Regions from separate parts of the Paenibacillus xinjiangensis genome, predicted to be linked through region 2. Evidence: riboswitches for the same ligand, from Rfam matches in the RefSeq annotation. Region 2 holds a riboswitch; the other holds the start of a gene.

Region 1 (11,667 bases), on a different contig from region 2:
CTTATTTTTTGTATTTACTATTTCGAAAAACCTAATTGTTGGAGGATATCTACGTGATGAATAAAAAAAGAATATTAGGGATAGTCAGCTTGGTTCTGATGGTTCTACTATCCGCCTGCGGACAAGCCCAGAATAATAGCACGGATACCCCGGGTGCTACAACTGGCAGTACAGCGTCGCCGGCCGAAGCGGATTCAGAAGCCATTATACATGATCCGAATGCCAGAATTGCATCCATGTCCATCCATATGACGAACAACTTGCTCGCACTTGGCATTACACCTGCCGGATCAGTTGTTGGCGGTGATGTGAAGGACTTTTTACCGCATGTTGCTGATCAATTGCAAGGAACAGCGAAGCTAGGCGTTGTTACAGATCCTGATATGGAATCCGTGCTGGCGTTAAAGCCAGATGTGATCTATATCGATGAAGTGTATACGGGCAATGATAGCAGCAAATTCGAGAAAATCGCTCCAACGATCAGCATTGATATGGACACTGGCACTTGGCGGGATCATCTGAATCGCATTGCTGAGAACGTTGGACGCGAGAAGGAAGCCGAAGCTTTTATCCAAGAATATGAGACGAAGGCGAAGCAGGTTAAGGGCTTAATTAATGAGGAGCTTGGGGCAGATGCTAAGGTGATGGCGATTCGGATGACCGCCAAAGAGCTGCGTGTTATGGGAATGAAGCGTCCTGTAGGACCGATCCTATATGAGGATCTTCAGTTGAAGCAGGCAGATGGCGTTGAGAAAATCGTGGACGAGCCGTATGCTGTCATCTCACAGGAGGTGCTGCCTGACTTCAATGCGGATGCCATCTTCGTAATTATTAGCAAAGGCAATGAAGCGAAGGGCAACTTCGAGGAGCTTGAGAGCAACCCGGTCTGGCAAAATCTGAAGGCCGTCAAAAACAATCATGTGTACGTATTGGATGGACAGAAATGGCTGGATTATTCATCTCTCGGACATAGAATGGCCTTGGATGACGCAGTAAAGCTGTTCAGTAAATAAAAAGGTTGAACAAAAAGGTATCCCAGAGGCCATATGGCCTCTAGGATACCTTTGTTTAATTATCTGCTCGGGGTCATGGCCGCCCAGTATCAGTCTGACGTGAGATGAAGAACAGTGTAATCCAGATCATAATAAATCCTGCAAGCTGTGGGAGTGTAATGATCTGTCCGAAGGCGACCCAGTTGAGCAGCACGCCGACAAGCGGGAAGCTAAGCTCGGCTAGCGTTGCGTAGGAGGCTTTGATCGCGCTTAAGCCTTTATAGTAGAGCAGTAAGCTTAGTAGTCCGGGAAGCAGCGCTTGAAGAATCAGGTTAAGGAAGACCAAGCTGGTATTGTATGCACCAGCCGGCAGATGCCAGCTCTGACCTTCAGAGAACGTAATAGCAAGGAGCAGAGGCAGAGCAAGAATGAATCTTAAGGAAGTAACCGTCTCATACTTCATCGATCCGAGCAAATATCTGCCCATGACGGTCGAGCCGCCCCATAGCACCGCAGCTCCTAGAGACAGCAGGCTGCCGATCTGAACGAACTCGTTCACATGTCCGAATGGAATCGTCCATCCGAAGGTGAGAAGATAGGTCCCAGCCAACGCAAGCACGAGGAAGGGGCTGATAAATTTAGGCAAAATTTCTTTGAGCATTAGCCTCGCAAGGACAATAGCGAATAGGGGCTGCAGCTTCTGCAGCAGCAATACGGCATTGGGATTGCCGTGGCTTAGCGCAAGCGTGAATAAGATGGTGGCAAGTGCTGAACCACCCCATGAGATGAATAATAGTGCTCCTGCATGACGAAGCTTAATGCCTCGAAGCTCTGCACGATTCTTCCAAAGGACCGGAAATGCTACAACGAATAGAATAACATGCTCCAGCAGTACAATCTGAGTGGAAGTAAGTGATTTGAGCAAAATAATCCGGAAAAGAGGATCAATGCCCCATAGTGCTGCTCCCAGCACGACAAGCCAGAATTCCATGCGAATCGGCTTGAATTTGACGAGTGGTGATGCTGTAATGTTACTCATGACGACTTGCTCCTTTTGTTACGGGAACGACTGGGTATGCAAATAAAAACCCCGATTCGCGAATTGCAGCGAATCGGGGCAAATCAAATAAATCAATATGGACAGACCTGTAGCGCACAGTCCTCTCTTGATTCAATGATGATCTTCTACCATCCGGACTATACCGTCGGCCTTGGAATTGCACCAAGTCAGTCCCCGTACCGTTGTCGGCTCAGAGAGTCGCGGGCTTATGCTCTTCGCATTCACCGCCGGTTGGGAATTACACCCTACCCCGAAGATCGTTATTCCGTTTTTTAATAGATTTGCTCATTATATTCCCATTTATCCGAGTTGTCTAGTTCCAATCCAATTCTAATCCAGACAAAAAAGCTTGATAGACTATTCGAAACATTATAAAGTGGGATAGCGCCAAAAAAAATAGCCCGCCTAGCAGGGGCGGACCAGAGAGTAAAACTATATCGAAATAGGAGTTATTCGTATTGTATGGCTCGAACCTGAAACGAGTCTGAATAAAACGTTAGTTTTATATAAAATCAATCAACCAGCAAATATCGGAGGTAGTAAGGTATGTTCACCATTCCCCATTCTCAAGTTAATTCCGCTGTTCAAGCGTTCCAAGCGAAGGTGGAGGATACTCCACTCATCATGGAGCTGCTTATTCGTACCGCCACTTGGCTTAAGAGCAAGGGCTCTACGCAATGGGGCGGCCTGCTCACCGGTGAAGATCACCATAATATGATTGGCTATGTATCCAAGGGAGAGGTCGTGGTCTTCAAGCAGGATGAGCTGCTGGCTGGCGTTGTCATACTCATGCAGAGCCCAAGCGATTGGGATCTACGTCTGTGGGGCAAGCATGAGCAGCACATGGAATCAGCTGTCTATCTACATAGACTTGCGATTAATCGTGATTATGCAGGCACAGGTCTGGGTGAGGAAATGATGCGTTTTATCGATTCCAGTATTCGCTTCGAGAACAAGAATCGCATTCGGCTGGACTGCATAGGCAATAATCCAACCTTGAATAAGTTCTACAGTGGTATCGGGTACGAATTCATGGGGGAAGTAGATGGCTTTCGTATTTATGAGAAGATGTTAGGTTAAAAACAGGAATAAACAGTTTGAAATATGCTTGGCTTCATCATCAGCATGCAAATAAACACCACTGGGAATATTGGGTAATCAGTCCAAATGAAAAACAAGCATTACCAATGCCTCGGAAATATTTGATAGAAATGGTTTGTGATTGGCGCTCCTTTTCAAGAAAATGAGGGAGAAAAGTGAAGGAACCGACTTTGAACCTTACGGATACTATATTGCTGCATCCCGAAACGAAAAAAGAACTTGAAATTCTGATGAAAAAGTAGAAAATGCAGGATTATCACTCACAGCACGTAGCTGGAGTGATAATCCTGCATTTTAAGTATTTATATTTATTTAATAATATGATCCGGGACGCCTTGCTGAGTATTCGGCTCATAGGTGTATGTTGACGCATTCTGGGAATTATTTGTACGGAAAGTGTCATAGATATGCTTGCTCCGCTCAGCATCGGCATCAACCAAGACGAGAATGGAGCCTTCTTGGACATAGCGGTCATAGATGATTGCTTCGTCCTCTGTCATTCCAAGTCCGACAAGTCCTCCGACTAATGTTCCTGCTCCTGCACCTACAGCAGCTCCGGTCAACACGGCAGCGATGGGGCCAGCTGCAATGATTGGACCGATACCGGGAATAGCTAATGCGCCGACTCCCGCTAATAGTCCGGTGACTCCGCCTAGTATGGTGCCTGCTGTAGCTCCTATAGCTACACCATCAGGTGCCTGAGTACCTGTGTTGGCTTCGAGTGATTCATAATCCTCTTTATTGTTCGCTACGACAGATATTTCACTAGCAGTGTAGCCGTGGCTTTTCAAGCTTTCAATGGCGTTAATCGCTGCCTGCTCATTCTCGAATACTCCGACGATTTTCTTCTCATTGCTCATCTTAATCCCTCCTGATCGATTGGTAGTCTAAGTAAGTCTTACTAGGCTATTACCCTAACAAGCCCAATTTGAAAACCAAGAACGAGAATCAGAGCTTAGTGCTGCGCAGCTGAGAAGGCGTCATTCCTTTATATTGCTTGAACAGCTTGGTAAAATAGTTCGGATTATCGCAGCCGACCTTGCCGGCAATTTCTGTTACAGTCAGATCGCTTTGTATGAGCAGCCGCTCAGCCTCATTAATGCGGCAGACGTTCACATACTCTACAAAGGTGCGGCCGGTCAGCTTTTTGAACATTTTACAGAAATGATAGGGGTTCAGATTGACATGCTTGGCAGCTTGCTCGACGGATATTTTGTCCGCATAGTTGTTCTCCAGATATTGAAGGAAGGGCTTGAATCTCTCCCGATTCAACGAATAATGCTCTTTGGGCTTGTTAGCCAGCTGCTGGGGCAGACAATCCCTCGCGAGCAGCGTGAACAGCAGATAGAGCTGTGACTTGATGACAAGCTGATATGCGGGATTCTTGGATTTGTATTCTTCGACTGTCTTCTCAAGCAGTGAATAATGTACGGCTCTATCTCCCCGCACCTCGAGCTTGACTGGGAATTGCAATCGGCCTTCGACATACGGAGCTACGAATTCGGCATGAACCGGATCATGTACCCAGTCATTGAACAGCGATCCATTAAACACGAGGGAAATATAGTGCAGATCGCCTTCAACCATACTGTATCCGACATGCAGCCCCCCCGCAGGCACGATTAGAACCTCGCCAGCCTGCACCTCATAAGGCTGACTGTCAATATGGAAGATAGCGCTTCCATAGAGCATCATAATAATCTCGAAATGCTCATGCCAATGCATATAGAGGATATTCTGATTAAGTTTTGCGTCGGTGCATGTATTGCTGAACAGCTGGAAAGGGTATGTTTTTTCTTCCAGACTCGTTATTTCTCTTAGTTCCTTCGGATACGTCACTTCCGGTCAACTCCCACAAGATTGGACTATTAATACACAAGATTATAAGAGATATCGCTGTTTATCGAAGCTATAATGTAGTTGTTAAACCTACTATAAGCCAATATTGGAGTGGTATACAATGAATAATTTGAGAATAGGTACATTAGTTGGCGGGGGAGATGCTGTGCGGGTCATTCCTCAAATCGCGAAGCACGGCTTCGAATCGTACAGCTTGACGTTCTGGCAGACAACTGGGAATACAGATTTAATCGAGACAGCGAAGCGGGTAAGAGAGCTTGCAGACGAGCATGACTTCATCATTTCGACGATTGGTATATTCGGCAACCCACTGACAGGCACTGGCGACAATGCCGATACAATTGCTAGCTGGGAGCGACTTATTGACCATGCCCATCTATTCGGTACAGATATCGTATCAGGCTTCACTGGTCGTATCACGGACTCTCCGATTGATGAATCGCTTACGAGATATGCGGAGGTGTTCGGTGAACTGTCGAGAAGAGCGGCAGATAAAGGCGTTCGAATCGCATTCGAGAATTGTGATATGGACGGCACATGGGCAAGAGGGGATTGGAATATTGCGCATAACCCTGCCGCTTGGGAGAAAATGTTCAATGCGATCCCATCGGACAACATAGGTCTGCAATGGGAACCCTGCCATCAGATGGTGTCGCTTATTGATCCGATTCCACAGCTGCGCAAATGGGTGAACAAGGTGTTCCATGTGCATGGCAAAGACGCGACGATTGCTTGGGATATTGTCAAAGAACATGGTATCCATGGGCCGAAGCCTTTTGTCTGGCATCGTACACCGGGCTTCGGAGACAGCAACTGGTCCGACATCATTACCATTCTTCGTCAAGGAGGCTACCAAGGCACGATTGACATCGAAGGCTGGCATGATCCTGTCTATAAGGATGAGCTTGAGATGACTGGTCAGGTTCATGCGTTGAATTATTTGAAGCAATGCCGCGGCGGAAGCTTTATTCCGAATCCGGTATAGCTCTAGGGAGGTTACCTACAATGGTGAAATATCGGGTTGTTGTTGCAGGCTGCGGAGGAATGGCGAACACTTGGATCGATTATGCGCTTAAGCGTCCAGATACGGATATCGTCGCTCTAGTCGATATTAAGCTGGAATTCGCTCAGGCGATGGCTGATAAGCATGGGCTGCAATGCCGCACGTTCACGGATGTGAAGCAAGCGATTACAGAGACAGAAGCGAATCTCGTGTTTGACGTGACGATTCCTGCAAGCCATTTCACCATTGGCACCTCGGCCATGCAGCTCGGCTGTGATGTGTTCGGTGAGAAGCCGCTTGCCGAGACCATGGAGGATTGCAATGAGCTCGTCCGTGTTGCAGAGGCTACAGGCCGTTCCCATGCGATCATGCAGAATCGCAGATACGATCCGCGCATTCGTTCATTACGCAAGCTAATTGCTGATGGAACGATCGGACAACCGGGCTATGTCGGAGCAGATTTCTTCCTTGGACCACATTTCGGCGGGTTCCGAGATATAATGGCAAGCCCGCTGCTGCTCGATATGGCTATTCACACCTTCGACCAAGCACGTCTCATTCTAGGCGCAGATCCGGTATCGGTATATTGTCAGGAGTTCAACCCTCCAGGCTCTTGGTATGAGGGGAACGCATCTGCGATCTGCATCTATGAAATGTCTGATGGGTCGGTATTCTGCTATAGAGGCTCGTGGTGCGCGGAAGGTGCTCCAACGTCGTGGGAAGCTTCTTGGCGGATAACGGGTGAGAAGGGAACGGCAGTATGGGATGGACATGGCGAGCCATATGCGGAAATAATTGCAGACGGTGATCAGAGCGGCAAGTTCCTTAAGGAGTACACTCGAATCGAGGCAGAGACTGTTACGCTGGTGAACACCTTCCACCATGGCTGTCTGGATGAAATGTTCGCCTCCCTTGAGGAACAGCGTCCAGCAGAGACGGACTCACGTGACAATCGCTACAGCATGGCAATGGTGCTCGGAGCACTTGAAAGCGCAAAATCTGGTGCGAAGCTTAAGATTGCTGATTTTATCGGGTGATAAATATAGTAAATGGCATGCAAATGGATGGACTATTTGCATGCTTTTTATTGTCGTTCAATAGTTTGATGATTGACGCTACCGTCAATCAGCGAAATTCCTTACGCTATTGGTGAACCCCGTTTCGCTAATGCACCGTGTTCGCTTACAGCTCAGAGGTTTAGAGTAACCAGTTACGCTATTCGCGCACCTCGTTGCGCTAATAAGGCAAGTCATTTCACTAACCTGACTCATTCGCGTCATACGTCCACCAATAGAGAAATCTCTTACGCTATTGGTGAACCCCGTTTCGCTAATGCACTCCATTCACTTGCAGCACAGGGGATTAGAGAAACCAACTCAATTGGCGCAACCCGCTTCGCGAATGCACGCTGTTCGCACGCAGCACAGGGGTTTAGAGTAACCAGGTACTCAACTCGAGCAACTGGTTCCGCTCAATCGCCTTGTTCCCTACGGAAGGCTTTTCATTCATGCTGCAGCTCCCTTATACTATAAATAGTAGGAAAGCCGATCTGAATATGGTCTAAGGAGAATGAAACAGCATGAGCAACGTTAATTATTGTCTATCCTGCGGCGGTAAGCTGGAGACGAGAAATATAGGTGGGGAAGACAGAAGAGCCTGCCCAGATTGCAGCTTTGTTCATTGGGGCAGCTATAGCATTGGGGTAGGAGCTTGTGTGGTTAAGGAAGATAAAGTTCTGTTAGTTAGGAGAGCACAGCAGCCGGGCAAAGGCCTATGGACTACCCCAGGCGGATACACGGAGCAGCTGGAGCTCATTAAGAGCACAATTGAACGCGAGGTAATGGAAGAGGCTGGCGTTCAAGCTGAGGCTCGCAAAATCATTGCGATTCGTGATCGTCCTCATGCCGTTCATGATGTATATATTTGCTTTGCTATGGACTATATTGACGGTGATCCGCAGCCGGATCAAGTGGAAGTGGACGGTGCTGGCTTCTTCAGTCTGGAGGAGATGCAGACAATGGAGGTAGCCGAGCTGTCCAAGTGGCTGGTTGAGATTGCCCTGCAGAGCGGTACAGGTGGGCTTGCTGTGGATGAGAATGCCAGCGCCTCGCTATCCAAATACGGACTTTATCGTTCTCTATAATTGAATGCACAATAGAAAAGCGAGCTGCGCCTGCAATAGGCGAGCTCGCTTATTTACTTATGAGTTAGCTGAAGCACAGTGGCGCGAATTAAGCAGGGTATCGATCGAGCCGCCTTCATTAATAATCTTGATAGCCGTTGCTAGCAGCGGCGACATAGGGAGGACAATGAACTTATCCGAGCGGTTCTCATCAAGTGCAATCGTGTCTGTGATGACTACTTCACGGATAAACGGGTGGTCGAGCTTCTCAAGCGCATTGCCGGAGAACAAGCCATGTGTCGCACAGATGTAGGCATCGTTCGCGCCTCTTTTTTTGAGCGCCTCCACGACGTTAACGATCGTACCGCCTGTATCGATAAGATCCTCGATAATGATCGGTGTCTTACCTTCTACTTCACCGATAATATGTGTAATCTCTGTCTGGTTGTGCGCAGGGCGATTCTTGATCATGATCGCAAATGGGCAGTCCAGATAGTTAGCCAGCTTCTCGGCCATAGCAGCTCGGCCAGCATCAGGAGAGACGACGACAGGCTGGCTAATGTTCTTGCTCTTCAAGTAATCCGTAATCAGATCAAGCGCGGACAGATGATCGACAGGGATATCGAAGAACCCTTGAATCGCATCTGCATGAAGATCGACCGTAATCAGACGGTTAGCTCCGACAGTTGTGAGAACATCAGCAACAAGCTTCGCTGAGATCGGCTCGCGCGGCGCCGATTTTCGTTCTTGGCGAGCATAACCGTAGTAAGGCATGATGAGGTTAATCGTCTTGGCGGAAGCACGCTTCGCCGCATCGATCATAACAAGCAGCTCAACAAGATGCTCGTTCACGGGATGGGAGAGCGATTGCACGATGAAGACGTGGCAGGTGCGAATTGGCTCCTCATAAGACACATGAATTTCACCGCTTTGCAGGCGGGAGAGCGCCACATCACCAAGCGGTACGCCTAGCTGCTTACAGATTTGTTCTGCGAACGGCCTATTCGACGTGCCGGAAAATATTTTTACCTTTTGCATGTAGACCTCCTAGGGTTCATGTGACGAGAATAACGTTCTTCAATCACTCTTGATTCTTTCATTATACCTTCATATGATCCATATTCAAGTGCGTAAGGGAGGGACAGCCATTAAGATGTGAGTCCAGGGTATTGAAAAAGGTACTGCAGGAGGTCCGATAGACCTGCATGCAGTACCTTTCGTGCTCATATAGAATACTTATTTGCTCACGATATCTTGAATAGCTTTGTCGAACTTGTCGAATAAGGTATCCTTGTCGATCGTAGCGCCCTGGTATTCTTGCATCGCTGCGCCCCAGCCTTGGATGATGCCATCTGGGTAACGGCCCCAAGTCCAGCCGCCAGCCGTTGCTGCTTGCTCGGATACGGCTGCGCCCATCTGACCGATATCCTCGCTCGTTGCATGAATAGAAGTAAGAGCGGGGATAAACTTGAATTCCTTGGTCAAGTAAGACTTGCCAGTCTCAGAAGAAACCATCCAGTTCAAGAAGGCTTTTGCTTCTTCCGCATTTTTGGATTTGCTGTTCACGATCCAGAAGTTAGCTGGACCTGTGTAGATACGTGATTTGCCGTTGTTGTCGATTGGAATTGGCAGCAGGCCAATGTTAAGCTGTGCGATTTTGTCAACATCACCTTGAATCCAGTTCCCTTGTTGAATCATTGCTGCTTTGCCAGAAGCGAAATAAGCAACTTGAGTAGCATAGTCTGTTGTTAGCTTGTCTTTTTGACTGTATTTGAACACGAGATCTACATAATTAATCCAGTTGTTGAATACTTCATTGCCTTTGAAGGAAGCCGTGCCTGCTTTGGAATCCTCGATAAACTTAACAGGATCAGCTTGCTCAGCAAGACCAATGTTAATGGTATGTTGACCGATGGACCACCATTCATTCGTTGTGGAGAACGGCGTAATGCCAGCAGCCTCAAGCTTCTTGGCAGTATCCTCCAGCTCAGCAAGCGTAGTTGGAAGTGTAGTAATTCCAGCTTGTGTGAAGAGATCTTTATTGTAGAAAATACCATAGCCTTCGATGTTCATCGGCATGCCGAGCAGCTTGCCGTCGACTTGAGCTGGCGAAGCAGCAGCTTCGATTACATCTTTGGCCCAAGGCTCGCCGGAGAGGTCAGTCGCTCTGTCGTAATAAGGCTCAAGAGCAGCAAAGCCCTCGGAGTTGAAAATTTCTGGCTCTGAGCCGGAAGCGATCTCAGCTTTGAGCAGAGCATTATAATCCTCGCCGCCGCCATGCGTTTCTACCTCTACCTTAACGCCAGTCTCTTTCTCATACTCTTCAGCCATACGGTTCAAGGCATCGGCAATTTCTACTTTGAATTGGAACACTTTAATAGTCACGTCTTTTTTCGGAGTCGTTGTTGCAGTCTCTCCTTCGGTCGTATTGGTTGGTGTATTGCCATTACCATTGTTACCGTTTCCACACGCAGCTACGAGAACAAGAAGAGCAGACATTACTAATAGGGATAAACGTTTCATTGCTTTGTGACCTCCCACAGTATATTTGTTTTTTTCGGCTACAACTTGATTATAAAAAAGAGCTGGAAGATGAAACACTGACGTTTTTGTCTAATAAAGTGTAAAATATTGTTTATTACCCCTTTAAGGAGCCTGCAGAAATACCTTCCACAATATACTTCTGTAGCATCAGGAATGCAATCAAAATCGGCGTTATGCTCATGGTCAAGCCGGCAAGCGCTAAATCCCATTGCTTCGTATATTGACCGAAAAACCGCGTAACGGCTAGTGGAATGGTCGTTAAGTCTTTGTTAGAGCCAATTATAAGGACAGGAAGCAAATAGTCATTCCAGATCCACAGTCCGTTCAAGATAATGACCGTAACCATAATAGGGCGCAGCAGGGGGAAGACGATTTTCCAGAATACGCCATATGGCGTGCATCCATCAACAACCGCTGCTTCTTCGATTTCGAGCGGTACGCTTTTGATAAAGCCATGGAACAGAAATACCGATAAGGAAAGACCGAAGCCAAGATAGGACACGACGATGCCGAGCAGATTGCCGCGAAGCTCCAGAATACTTGTTACTCTAACGAGCTGAAGCATAACGGATTGGAACGGAATAATCATCGATGCGATGAAGCAGGTGAATAGGATTTTGTTGAACAGAGTTGGCTTGCGAACGAGCCGATAGCCGGTCATCGCGCTGATAATGACGATTCCGACGACACTTATTCCTGTAATAAGAATGGAATTGCCAAGCACCTTCGGAAACCGGATAATGTCCCATACCTTAGAATAATTGGCGAATTGGTATTCCAGCGGCAGGGAAGCAGCATCGATCATAATTTCTCCCAGCGCTTTGACGGAATTGACGAGTACGAAGTAGAAGGGAGCAAGGAACAATAGGGCGAGTGCAATGCCAAGTGTCAGGATGCTGGCCTTGCGTATACGGGATGCTGTCTGCATCAAGCTTCTACCTCCTTGCGTTTGGTTAACCATACTTGTGTAACTGCGATAAGGGAT
Region 2 (11,667 bases):
AAGGCTCCGTGAAGTAGCACGCCGTACCGCAGCCAGCCAAGGTCTATCGCTTCGTGAAGGTGTATACGCTGGTCTGCTCGGACCTACCTATGAGACGCCTGCAGAAATTCGTATGCTGCGTGTGCTCGGCGCGGATGCTGTCGGAATGTCGACTGTTGCTGAGGTGATTACAGCAGGTCACGCAGGCATTGAGGTGCTAGGAATTTCATGTATTAGCAACATGGCGGCGGGTATTCTGGACCAGCCATTGTCGCATGCTGAGGTAATGGAGACAACGGAACGCGTCAAGTCCCAATTCCTAGCCCTGGTAAAAGGACTAATCCCTCATTTCTAAAAAGTATTGTAACAGAAATGTAACAATTGGCTCGACTCATTGTGACAGTATTTTTTGCTCTTGTTATCGTATAATGTCCATTGATTACGAAAACTGGAGTGGAGAGAGAAATGGACAAGCAATTACTCTTAGAGATGGAAAAAATCCGCGACAAAATGGTCGAAACAGCTCTGGTTAAGCAAACTTTTCTTAACCGTGAGGTTCTTAGGCTTAGCCAATCTCTGGATGAGCTAATCGTAAGAGCTCAAGAGCAGCGAGCAATGACTCGGATGAAGTAATGCCGATGAATGGAGTGAAGGCATGCGTACGGTTGATTTAATACAGAAAAAGCGTGACGGCGGAGAGCTTAGCGCTGAGGAATTATCCTTTATTGTGGATGGCTATTGCGATGGTGTTATTCCAGATTATCAAATGTCAGCTTTCGCAATGGCTGTTTTGTTTCGCGGAATGACAGCTGCTGAGACTGCAGCCCTTACGCTTGCCATGGCTAATTCAGGCGATCAAGTTGATCTTGGGCCGATTAGCGGTATTAAGGTGGACAAGCATAGTACTGGCGGTGTAGGCGATAAAACGACCTTGATTCTCGCTCCTCTTGTTGCCTCGGTAGGTGTGCCTGTAGCCAAAATGTCAGGACGAGGCTTAGGACATACCGGAGGAACGATCGACAAGCTGGAATCAATTGAAGGCTTCCAGACTGAGCTGTCTCGCGAGAGATTTATTAATCAAGTCAACGATCTTGGACTTTCGGTAATCGGTCAGAGCGGCAATCTTGCACCTGCGGACAAAAAAATGTACGCGCTGCGAGATGTTACCGCTACGGTAGAATCGATACCTCTTATAGCAAGCTCTGTAATGAGTAAGAAAATAGCAGCTGGCGCTGATGCAATCGTGCTAGATGTTAAGACAGGCAGCGGTGCCTTCATGAAGACGCTGGAGCATTCTGAAGAGCTCGCCCAAGCAATGGTTAATATCGGAACGCAGGTTGGACGCCATACAGCGGCGGTCATTAGTGATATGGATCAGCCCCTTGGTTTCGCCATCGGCAATGCTCTTGAAGTGGCTGAGTCAATTGCTACACTCAAAGGGGAAGGGCCTGAAGACTTGACGGAGCTCAGCTTGACGCTTGGCGCACATATGGTTGTGCTAGGCGGCAAGGCATCGAATGTGGCTGAGGCTAGAGAGCTGCTGGAGAAGCAGCTTCATAACGGAGCTGCTCTGGAGAAGTTCAGACTGTTCGTAGCAGCCCAGGGCGGAGATGCATCCGTTGCTGACGATCCAAGCCGCTTGCCTCAAGCAGCAGTTACGGAGGAGGTGAAAGCCTCCGCAGCAGGCTACGTGTCCGCGATTGATGCGGAGCAGCTGGGGCTTGCAGCGATGGTGCTTGGAGCAGGCAGAGCAACCAAAGAAGCAGCGATCGATTACGCTGTCGGAATTACGATTCGCAAAAAGTTCGGTGAGTACGTAAGCTTAGGTGAGACAATTGCCGTGCTGCATGCTCGAGATCACGGACCCGCAACGACAGCTGTTGCTGATCAGGTGCGCAGCGCATATACCTTGTCTGCTGAGAAGCCGGAGGAGCGTCCACTGCTGCTGTCTGTTGTCACGCACGAAGGAGTAACGAGGTATTAACAGTAATCCTAATAAGATGTGGTAGAAGCCAGTTTATGAGCTTCCGCCGCATCTTTTTTATTTATATGCTTAAGTCTACGAGCAGGTGGAATATTTTGCATGAAAAAGGTCAAGACTGGAGAAGAAAATATAGCCGAATTGCGGCTGCTTCCTTAGTTCGTTTAATGGCAGCGTCGCAGCTTCTTTGGAGGAGACCTTGCTTATGAAAACTAACGTTTGTATCAGGCTGTTCACACTAGTTATCGCTCTTGCAGTTGTACTTCCAACCGCCGCCATGGCGAAGGAGCCGACTGCTGCTGACCAATCACAGCCACAAGCGGCAACAACGGATCTGGCACCGGAGGCTCGCTCAGCCATTCTAATGGACGCTGACAGTGGAACGATCATTTATGAGAAGAACAGTAATGATAAGCTGCCGCCAGCAAGCATTACGAAGGTCATGACGATGCTCCTCATTATGGAGGCGCTCGACGATGGCACGATCAAGCTGACTGACAAGGTGCAGGCGAGTGAATATGCGTCCTCGATGGGAGGCTCGCAAATCTTTCTTGAGCCGGGAGAGCAAATGTCAGTGGAAGAGATGATTAAAGGCATCGCACTTGCTTCAGGCAATGATGCATCCGTGGCGATGGCGGAGAAGCTAGCGGGCAGCGAACAGCAATTCGTCGCAATGATGAATGAAAGGGCTCAGCAGCTTGGATTGAAGGATACTCACTTTGTCAATTGCAATGGACTTCCTTCTGCAGATCATTATAGCTCAGCACATGATATCGCAGTCATGTCCAGAGAGCTGCTCAAGCATTCAGAAATAACGAAGTACACCGGCTTATATCAGGATTATTTGCGCAAAACGTCGGAGAAGCCATTCTGGCTGGTGAATACGAATAAGCTTGTTCGATTCTACAGCGGTGCCGATGGCTTGAAGACAGGCTTCACGAATGAAGCGAAGTTCTGCCTGACTGCCACAGCGAAGCGGGATAACCTGCGAGTTATTGCAGTCGTAATGGGAGAGCCGAATACAAAGATGAGAAATGCGGAAGTTTCGCAGATGTTCGATTACGCTTTTGCCCAATTCATGACGCATTCCATTCTCAAAGAAGGCGACACAATGGGGACAGTGGGTGTTGAGAAAGGCGCAGTTGCACAGCTCCCTCTAGTAGCGAAGCATCCATATAGTGTATTGCTCAAAAAAGGAACGCCTACGAAGGATATTCGTTATGAGCTTCAGATTGATACGCCGCTGAAGGCGCCGGTCGCCATCGGACAGTCCATCGGCAAGCTGATTGTATATCAAGGTGATGAAGTGCTGAAGGAATTCCCGATTGATGCACCAGAGTCAATCAACAAAGCAGGCTGGTGGCTGCTGCTGAAACGCTCCTTCGGTGGTCTGTTTACGTAAATATTGTCTGAATCAGTGAGGTTCCTGTCACATAATTTGTCAGCTTCTAGCGCTCTGCTTCTAGTTTTGTCGCCATGCAGGAAACAGAAGCGGGCTTGGAGAAATGCTAGTTCTATCCAAATGCGTTGCTAGAGGAGATGAACAGCGATAATGAGTTTACAAACGGAATTGGAGCATTACAGGAATGTGCTTATTGTACGCCTTCGGGGAGAACTCGACCATCATACGGCCGATCTTGTTCGGTTTAAGATGGAAGAAGCGATTGCCAGAGGCGTCAGCGATCACATTATTCTTAGCTTGAAGGAATTGCAGTTCATGGATAGCTCCGGGCTAGGCGTCATTCTCGGCAGGTACAAGCTGCTTAAGAGTAGAGGCGGCAGAATGGTCGTATGCGACGTTAATCCGAGTGTCTATCGCTTGTTTGAAATGTCAGGGCTATTCAAGATTCTAGAAATTCATGACAATGAAAGCACGGCGATTTCAAGTCTGGGGGTGGTCTCGTGAACAGACGAAACGAAATGACGCTTACCTTTAGCGCCCGCTCAGAGAATGAAGCTTTCGCACGTATTGCGGTCGCATCTTTTGTATCTCAGCTTGACCCTACAATGGAAGAGCTGAATGATCTGAAAACCGCGGTATCTGAAGCGGTAACGAACTCGATCATTCATGGCTATGACAGCGATCCTTCGGGGAAGGTTACGATTGAAGCAGCCATAGAAGGCGATGCAATATCCATTATTATTAGCGATAATGGGCGAGGAATTGAAGATCTGGATTTGGCCCGTCAGCCGCTCTACACTTCCAAGCCAGAGCTGGAGCGCTCAGGCATGGGTTTCACAATTATGGAAAATTTCATGGACCGTTTCGAGGTTTCCAGCGAGCTGGGCGGCGGTACGCGCCTTGCGATGCTGAAACGAATCGAATCGAAAAAAGCGCTCTATAACTAGAGCATAGGGGTTGAACCTCATGGATGTCGATTTGAAAAAGCAAACGGCTCAGCCGTATTTGGATGATGCAGAAGTAAAACGTCTTATTGCGCTAAGCCAGACTGGCGACACCCTGGCAAGGGACACCCTTGTCCATTGTAATATTCGATTGGTATGGTCTGTCGTTCAACGGTTCATTAACCGAGGTTATGAGCCGGAGGACTTGTTCCAGATCGGTTGTATCGGGCTACTCAAGTCTGTAGACAAATTCGATTTATCATATGATGTCAAGTTCTCAACCTATGCTGTACCGATGATCATCGGGGAAATCCAACGCTTTTTGCGTGATGACGGTACAATCAAGGTGAGCCGATCGCTTAAGGAAACCGCCAACAAGGTTCGGAAGATGAAGGACGAGCTGTCTAAGACGCTGGGACGCCTCCCAACGATCAGTGAAGTGGCAGAACGCCTCGGCATAACGCCAGAGGATGTGGTGTTCGCGCAGGAGGCTAATAAGCCGCCTACATCTATTCACGAGACGGTGTTCGAGAATGATGGCGATCCCATCACCCTCATGGATCAGATCGCGGATGAATCGCAGGAACGATGGTTCGATAAGCTTGCGCTCGTAGAAGCTATAGAAGGCCTTAATGAGCGAGAGCGATTAATCGTATACCTGCGTTATTATCGCGATAAGACACAATCCGAGGTAGCTAGCCGGCTCGGAATCTCACAAGTTCAGGTATCTCGCCTGGAGAAAAAAATACTTCAATCCATTAGAGACCAAATCGCCCAGTAAGGGCGGTTTGGTTTTTTTTACCTGATTAAGCATGACTATCCGCCTCGTCCTTTTCTCATACTACAAAGGAAGTTAACCTTAACCCAAGATATAGGCAAAGGACTGATGACAGGATGGTCAGAGCGAAGCAATCAGCCCTCTATCTTCGTCTCAAAAAAAGAATCTATATAAGGCCGGAACGCAGCGTTACCTTAGGTCAAGCTGCTCGGCTGCTCGCTATATCCGATGAGCAGGAGGAGCAGCTCAATCAGCTGGTGCTGTATCAGCATCGCAAAGCCGATGGCAATCGCGTCGTCATTGATCTGCTGCAGATCGTCAAGGCTATACGTGAGCAAGAGCCAGATTTGAGTGTTGAGGCCTATGGAGATCCGCAAGTGCTTATCATGGTGTCGGAGAAGCCGGTCAAGCCCCGAATTCTAGTGCTGCTGTTCGCGTGGCTTCTGCTGTTCTTCGGAGCAGGTCTGGCCATTATGAACTTCCATACCGATGTCAGCATGAAGGATGTTCATATTCGAATTGTAGAGCTCATTACCGGTAAGAAGACGGACCACCCGCTATGGTTCCAGATTCCGTATTCCTTCGGGATTGGCATCGGAATGATTCTGTTCTTCAATCATCTGTTCCGCAAACGGTTCAATGAAGAGCCCAATCCGCTCGAAGTTGAGTTATACGCGTATCAGGAGAATGTGAATGCCTATGTCATAGCGGATGAAATGCGCAAAAAATACGAGCATGGCAAGGCGCGGAGCGGCGATGATAGCTGATCTGCTGGCCAATCTATTCGTTGCGCTGCTTGGCTTGTCTGGTGGGCTTGCAGTCGGCAGCGGGTTGGTTTCTTTGCTCATTGTGCTTGACCTCGTTCCGAGATTAGCGCAGATTGCCCAAGCTTACCGAATGTCGTTATGGTTCGAGACAGCAGTGATCAGCGGTTCGATGTACTGGACCTTCGCTGACTTCCTCGACTGGAAGCTAAGACTATCATCAGCTGCAGTGCTAGCCGTATCCGGGCTGTTCAATGGGCTGTTCGTCGGATTACTTGCCGCTGCGTTAACCGAGGTTATGAATGTGCTGCCAATATTAGCGAAGAGAATGAATCTGTCTGATTATATGGTAAGTCTAGTGATGGCTATGGTACTGGGGAAGACGATTGGCTCCTTATTCGACTGGCTTGTTTTTCAATGGTGAAGAGGTAGGTATAAGAGGTCAGAGAGGTGTGTGCATATGAGCGATTGGAACAAAGATAGTGAGCAGTCGGATAGCGAGCACTCGCATCCATATATGAATTTGCCTAAGGAGCAGCAGAATGAGGAGATGGGCAAGCAGGCAACTCCGATTGTAGAATCGAAGTCACGGAAAGCCTCGAAGAGAGGCTCTGCCAGAGAGGACAATGAAGCGAGGAGTGAAGCGATACCGGCTGATCTGGATGAAGTGATCGAACGGTTGAAGAATGAAGTCGGCTATGAAACCAGCTTCGACGTCGTTGTGAGGGAGATGACCTTCGGTGACAGGCGAACAGCCCTATTCTTCATGAATGGCCTTGCGAAGGACACACTGTTGACGGAGGTGCTGAAGCGTCTGACTTATCTGCAGGCGGAGGATCTCTCTACTCATGCTGTTCATTCCTTTCTCGATCTGTATGTGCCAGCCGCACAAGTGAAGCAGCAGAAGGATTGGAATCTCATGCTCACAGGCGTACTCGCGGGCGAAACCGCGCTGTTCATCGACAAAGAGTCGGCAGCACTAATGATAGATGCCAAGAACTTCCCGGCGAGGGGCCCAGAGGAGCCGACGCTGGAGCGTGTTGTACGCGGCAGTAGAGACGGCTTCAACGAGACGCTGATGGTAAATATTTCACTCGTTCGGAGGAGGCTGCGTGATCCTCAGCTTCGCTATGAGCTTGTTCAGGTAGGGGCGCGAACGAAATCAGATGTATGCATCGCATATATAAATGATCTGGTTGATAAAGAGCTGCTGAAATCCATTAAAGATAAAATTGCAATGGTTAAGGTGGACGGTCTACCGCTTGCGGACAAGCAGCTGGAGGAGGCTACGGTGAAGCGGGGCTGGAACCCTTATCCAATGGTTCGTTATTCGGAACGCCCAGATGTTGTCGCTTCGCATTTGCTGGAAGGTCATGTTGTCGTTTTTGTGGATACATCACCGAGTGTCATGATCCTCCCTACTACTTTTTTTGACCTAGTGCAGCATGCGGAGGAGAATCGTCAAACCCCATTCATTGGGACCTATCTAAGATGGGTACGGTTCCTCGGTATATTCTCCTCCTTGTTCCTGCTTCCTTTATGGCTGCTGTTCGTCATGCATCCGGAGCTGAAGCCGGCAGCACTTGAATTTCTAGGTCCGACGAAGACAGGCAAGCTGCCGCTGTTCGTCCAATTTCTGCTGGTTGAGATTGGTGTGGATTTATTGCGAATGGCCTCGGTGCATACGCCATCCTCATTGGCAACGGCCATGTCATTAGTTGCAGCTATATTGATCGGGGACATAGCGGTACAGACAGGGGTGTTTATCAACGAAGTTATTTTGTATATGGCAATAGCGGCAATCGGAATGTTCGCGACCCCGAGCTATGAGCTTGGTCTGGCGAATAGGATTGTGAGGCTACTGCTCATTGTCACAGTGGCCATGTTCCAAGTTCCAGGCTTCGTTATTGCTACGACGATAGTACTGGTTACTTTATGTATGGAGCGTTCCTTCAATCGTCCCTACATGTGGCCATTCATTCCGTTCGATATGCATGCGCTGTGGAACATTATTATTAGACAGCCTATTCTCAAAAATAGAACAAGGCCTAATCTGCTGCGGGCGCAGCAGCGGGATAAAATGCCTCAGACGAAGTGAAACGATAAAAATGCAAATCAATTGTGAAATTATCCATTTCTCTGCGGGATAGATTGCGATATACTGATGATATTGGTGCAAATCGAATCTATTATAATCTTCTATCTTATTTATAAGTGGAAGAGAAAGCCGAGGGGAATATAATTATGTACTTGCATGGAACTAGTAAAATCAATGCCGAAGGGCATTTGGAAATTGGCGGCTGCGATGTAACCGGCCTAGCGCAGGAATACGGCACTCCGTTATATATTGTGGACGAAGCATTAGTACGTCAGCGTGCTTCAGAATATGTGGAAGCATTCAAAGCCTCCGGACTTAAATTCCAAGTCGCGTATGCGAGCAAAGCTTTCAGTGTAATGGCTATGTGTGCGATTGCGGAGCAAGAAGGGCTGTCTCTTGACGTTGTCTCTGACGGCGAGCTGCATACTGCACTGCAAGCTGGCTTCCCGGCTGAGCGCATTCACTTCCACGGCAACAACAAGACGCCTGATGAGATTAATATGGCTCTTGAAGCTGGAATCGGCTGCTTCGTAGTCGACAACTTCATCGAGCTGCACTTGCTTAACTCACTTGCGGCTGACAAAGGCTTGAAGGTTAAAATCCTGCTTCGCATTACGCCAGGCGTAGAAGCTCACACGCATGAATACATTTCAACTGGACAGCAAGACTCCAAGTTCGGGTTCGACCTTGCGAATGGTGCGGCTAAGCAAGCCATTCAAGAAGCTCTTACACTGGCTAATCTTGAAGTGCTCGGCGTCCACTCCCATATTGGGTCGCAAATTTTTGAAGTAGATGGCTTCCGTATGGCTGTTGATAAAGTAGCAGCATTCGCAGTAGCTATTCGCAGCGAGTTCGGCCTGACTTTCCAAGTGATCAACCTTGGCGGCGGCTTCGGCATCCGTTATGTGGAAGGCGACACACCGCTTCCAATCTCGGAATACGTTGGTGCGATTACCGATGCGATCATTTCTCACTTCACAGCAGCTGAGTTCCCACTGCCAGAAATTTGGGTTGAGCCGGGCCGCAGCATGGTCGGTGACGCTGGTACAACACTCTACACAATCGGAACGAGCAAGGATATTCCTGGCGTCCGCAAATATATTGCAGTTGACGGCGGTATGACAGATAATCCGCGTCCTGCGCTTTACCAATCGGAGTACGAAGCTGTTCTTGCGAACCGTGCCAATGAAGAGAATGAAGAGATCGTTACAGTTGCGGGCAAAGCCTGCGAGAGCGGCGACAAGCTGATTATCGATCTGAAGCTTCCAAAAGCCGAAATTGGCGATTTACTTGCTGTATTCTGTACTGGAGCATATAATTATGCGATGGCAAGCAACTACAACCGGATTCGCCGTCCAGCAGTCGTATTCGTGAAAGATGGTCAAGCAGACCTCGTTGTTAAGCGTGAGTCTCTTGAGAACATTGTCACTAACGACGTGATTCCAGCTAGACTTCGCAAAGCAACACTTGCGAACTAGAGGCGATATTTGGTAACGTAGAACTATTCGGATACAGAAAGGTAGATGTTCATACATGGCAAAACAAGCGAAAATATCTTTGGCAAACGGCGGAGAGGTTCTAATCGACCTATTCGATCAAGATGCACCTAACACAGTAGCAAACTTCGAGAAGCTTGCAAATGACGGTTTTTATAACGGACTTGTGTTCCACCGTGTTATTCCTGGCTTCGTAGCTCAAGGCGGATGCCCTAACGGAACTGGTACTGGTGGTCCTGGATATACAATCAACTGTGAGATCAACCCGAACAAGCATGAGCGCGGATCGCTCGCGATGGCTCATGCTGGCCGCAACACAGGTGGAAGCCAGTTCTATATCGGCTATGCACCACAGCCGCATCTTGATGGTCAACATACTGTTTTTGGCAAAGTGTCCAAAGGCATGGAGCATGTTGATGCATTCCAAGGCCGCGACAAAATGGAAAAGGTTGAAGTTTACGACGTTTAATGATAAGATACTAACAAAAATAATGTAACAGTGGTTTTTCCTTCGGGGTCGGGTGAAATTCCCAACCGGCGGTGATCGAGCAGGCGCATGCATTATAGGGCAACCTACATGCGGCGCTTTCTCGTTAGTCCGTGACCCGTAGCCTATCCATTATGAGCGTACAAACGCAATCGTGAATAGGAAACGGTGGACCTGGTGTAACTCCGGGACCGACAGTAAAGTCTGGATGGGAGAAGGAGACACGTTCGGAGCTTATGCTCATTCACGCTTATTTGCTTGTGCTTAAATTCACAAGCTGTTTAGGTTTGTTTGAATCGCATTTCATTACGCTTCGAATAGGCTCTCTATCTAACAACACCCCCGAAGGCAATTGCTGCCATTGGGGGTGTTGTTGCGTTCATGGAAGTACTGAATGATTCTTATTATATGAGTTTGGCTCTTGAGCTCGCTGCCAAAGCAGCAGGACAGACTGGTATTAATCCAGTAGTTGGCTGTGTCGTTGTAAAGGATGGACGGATCATCGGCGTTGGCACACATCTGAAGAGAGGGACTGGACACGCGGAGGTACATGCCTTAAATATGGCAGGAGCTGAAGCGGAAGGGGCAACGGTGTATGTGACTCTGGAGCCGTGCAGTCATTACGGTACGACTCCCCCTTGCTGTGAGCGAATTATCGAAGCAAGAGCAGCTCGCGTCGTTGTAGCTGCAACTGATCCTAACCCGCAAGTATCGGGACGAGGAATTGCCCGCCTGCTCGAAGCAGGGATTGAGGTTCAAGCGGGGCTATTGGAAGAGCAATCTCGCCTAATGAATGAGAAATTCAATAAATATATAACGACAAGACTTCCTTTTGTCACTCTGAAGACAGCAAGCACGCTTGATGGTAAGATCGCTTCTCGTACAGGCGATAGCCGCTGGGTGACCGGTTCCAAGGCTAGGGAGCAGGTACATACGCTCCGTCATCAGCATGAGGCTATAATGGTCGGAATTGGAACGGTATTAGCGGATGATCCACAGCTGACAACAAGATCAGAGGTTCCAGCGATTCATCCTGTTCGTGTTGCAGTTGACAGTGCACTGCGGATACCGCTTGATGCAAGACTAGTAACGGATGGTCTCGTAAGAACAATCATCCTAACGACAGAGAATGCGGATAAGTCCAAGGCTCAGTCATTGGCAGATGCCGGAGTTGAAGTCATTGCTTGTGGAAGCGGAGAGCGGGTTGAGCTAGGAGAGGCGATGCGTAAGCTTGGTGAGCTGGAGATTGGTTCAATACTGCTCGAGGGCGGCGGCAAGCTCAACGGAGCCATGCTGGAAGCGGGACTTATTGATAAAATAATGATCTACATGGCTCCTAAAATTATTGGAGGCTTGGATGCACCAGGAACCTTCACCTTCACTGGCTTTGAAAAAATGAGTCAAGCGGTAGAGCTCGAGCATGTACAGGTTGAGATGGCAGGAGAAGATATTTGTATATCGGGTTATCCGGTATACGGCAATTCATAGATAGGGGGTCTGCCCGTGTTTACCGGCCTGATAGAAGAAGTTGGCGTACTCAGACGGGTCACGAAGCAAGGAGAAGCGCTCGTGCTGAGCATAGAGGCGGAGCGTGTAACTGAAGGTGTGGCCCTCGGAGACAGCATTTCAGTGAATGGCGTCTGCTTGACGGTGACCTCCTTCAATCGCACGAGCTTCTCGGCAGATGTTATGCCTGAAACGTATCGGCATTCTAATCTGCAGCAGCTGAGGCCTGGAC

What was found. Region 2 has a riboswitch for FMN ahead of ribD (bifunctional diaminohydroxyphosphoribosylaminopyrimidine deaminase/5-amino-6-(5-phosphoribosylamino)uracil reductase RibD). Riboswitches for the same ligand answer to the same signal wherever they lie in the genome.
Region 1: linked by a shared signal. The riboswitch ahead of AC6ESP_RS19985 (DMT family transporter) and the one ahead of ribD (bifunctional diaminohydroxyphosphoribosylaminopyrimidine deaminase/5-amino-6-(5-phosphoribosylamino)uracil reductase RibD) in region 2 are both predicted to bind FMN.

The regions. Positions count from the first base shown of each region.
Region 1 covers NZ_JCAALS010000021.1:28,385-40,051, reverse strand. Annotated here, with positions in the region: gene AC6ESP_RS19995 (FecCD family ABC transporter permease) at 1-35, shown strand, start outside; gene AC6ESP_RS19990 (ABC transporter substrate-binding protein) at 57-1,013, shown strand; gene AC6ESP_RS19985 (DMT family transporter) at 1,087-2,031, opposite strand; FMN riboswitch at 2,169-2,314, opposite strand; gene AC6ESP_RS19980 (GNAT family N-acetyltransferase) at 2,599-3,132, shown strand; gene AC6ESP_RS19975 (DUF5662 family protein) at 3,150-3,299, shown strand; gene AC6ESP_RS19970 (general stress protein) at 3,462-4,013, opposite strand; gene AC6ESP_RS19965 (helix-turn-helix transcriptional regulator) at 4,102-4,992, opposite strand; gene AC6ESP_RS19960 (sugar phosphate isomerase/epimerase family protein) at 5,114-5,998, shown strand; gene AC6ESP_RS19955 (Gfo/Idh/MocA family protein) at 6,019-7,053, shown strand; gene AC6ESP_RS19950 (NUDIX domain-containing protein) at 7,596-8,159, shown strand; gene AC6ESP_RS19945 (ribose-phosphate diphosphokinase) at 8,217-9,176, opposite strand; gene AC6ESP_RS19940 (ABC transporter substrate-binding protein) at 9,375-10,661, opposite strand; gene AC6ESP_RS19935 (carbohydrate ABC transporter permease) at 10,777-11,610, opposite strand; gene AC6ESP_RS19930 (carbohydrate ABC transporter permease) at 11,610-11,667, opposite strand, start outside.
Region 2 covers NZ_JCAALS010000004.1:155,853-167,519, reverse strand. Annotated here, with positions in the region: gene AC6ESP_RS06085 (purine-nucleoside phosphorylase) at 1-334, shown strand, start outside; gene AC6ESP_RS06080 (aspartyl-phosphate phosphatase Spo0E family protein) at 445-612, shown strand; gene AC6ESP_RS06075 (pyrimidine-nucleoside phosphorylase) at 635-1,963, shown strand; gene AC6ESP_RS06070 (D-alanyl-D-alanine carboxypeptidase family protein) at 2,166-3,362, shown strand; gene spoIIAA (anti-sigma F factor antagonist) at 3,513-3,866, shown strand; gene spoIIAB (anti-sigma F factor) at 3,881-4,309, shown strand; gene sigF (RNA polymerase sporulation sigma factor SigF) at 4,329-5,087, shown strand; gene AC6ESP_RS06050 (stage V sporulation protein AA) at 5,201-5,851, shown strand; gene AC6ESP_RS06045 (stage V sporulation protein AB) at 5,796-6,272, shown strand; gene AC6ESP_RS06040 (spore germination protein) at 6,309-7,946, shown strand; gene lysA (diaminopimelate decarboxylase) at 8,093-9,424, shown strand; gene AC6ESP_RS06030 (peptidylprolyl isomerase) at 9,480-9,911, shown strand; FMN riboswitch at 9,946-10,153, shown strand; gene ribD (bifunctional diaminohydroxyphosphoribosylaminopyrimidine deaminase/5-amino-6-(5-phosphoribosylamino)uracil reductase RibD) at 10,311-11,417, shown strand; gene ribE (riboflavin synthase) at 11,433-11,667, shown strand, end outside.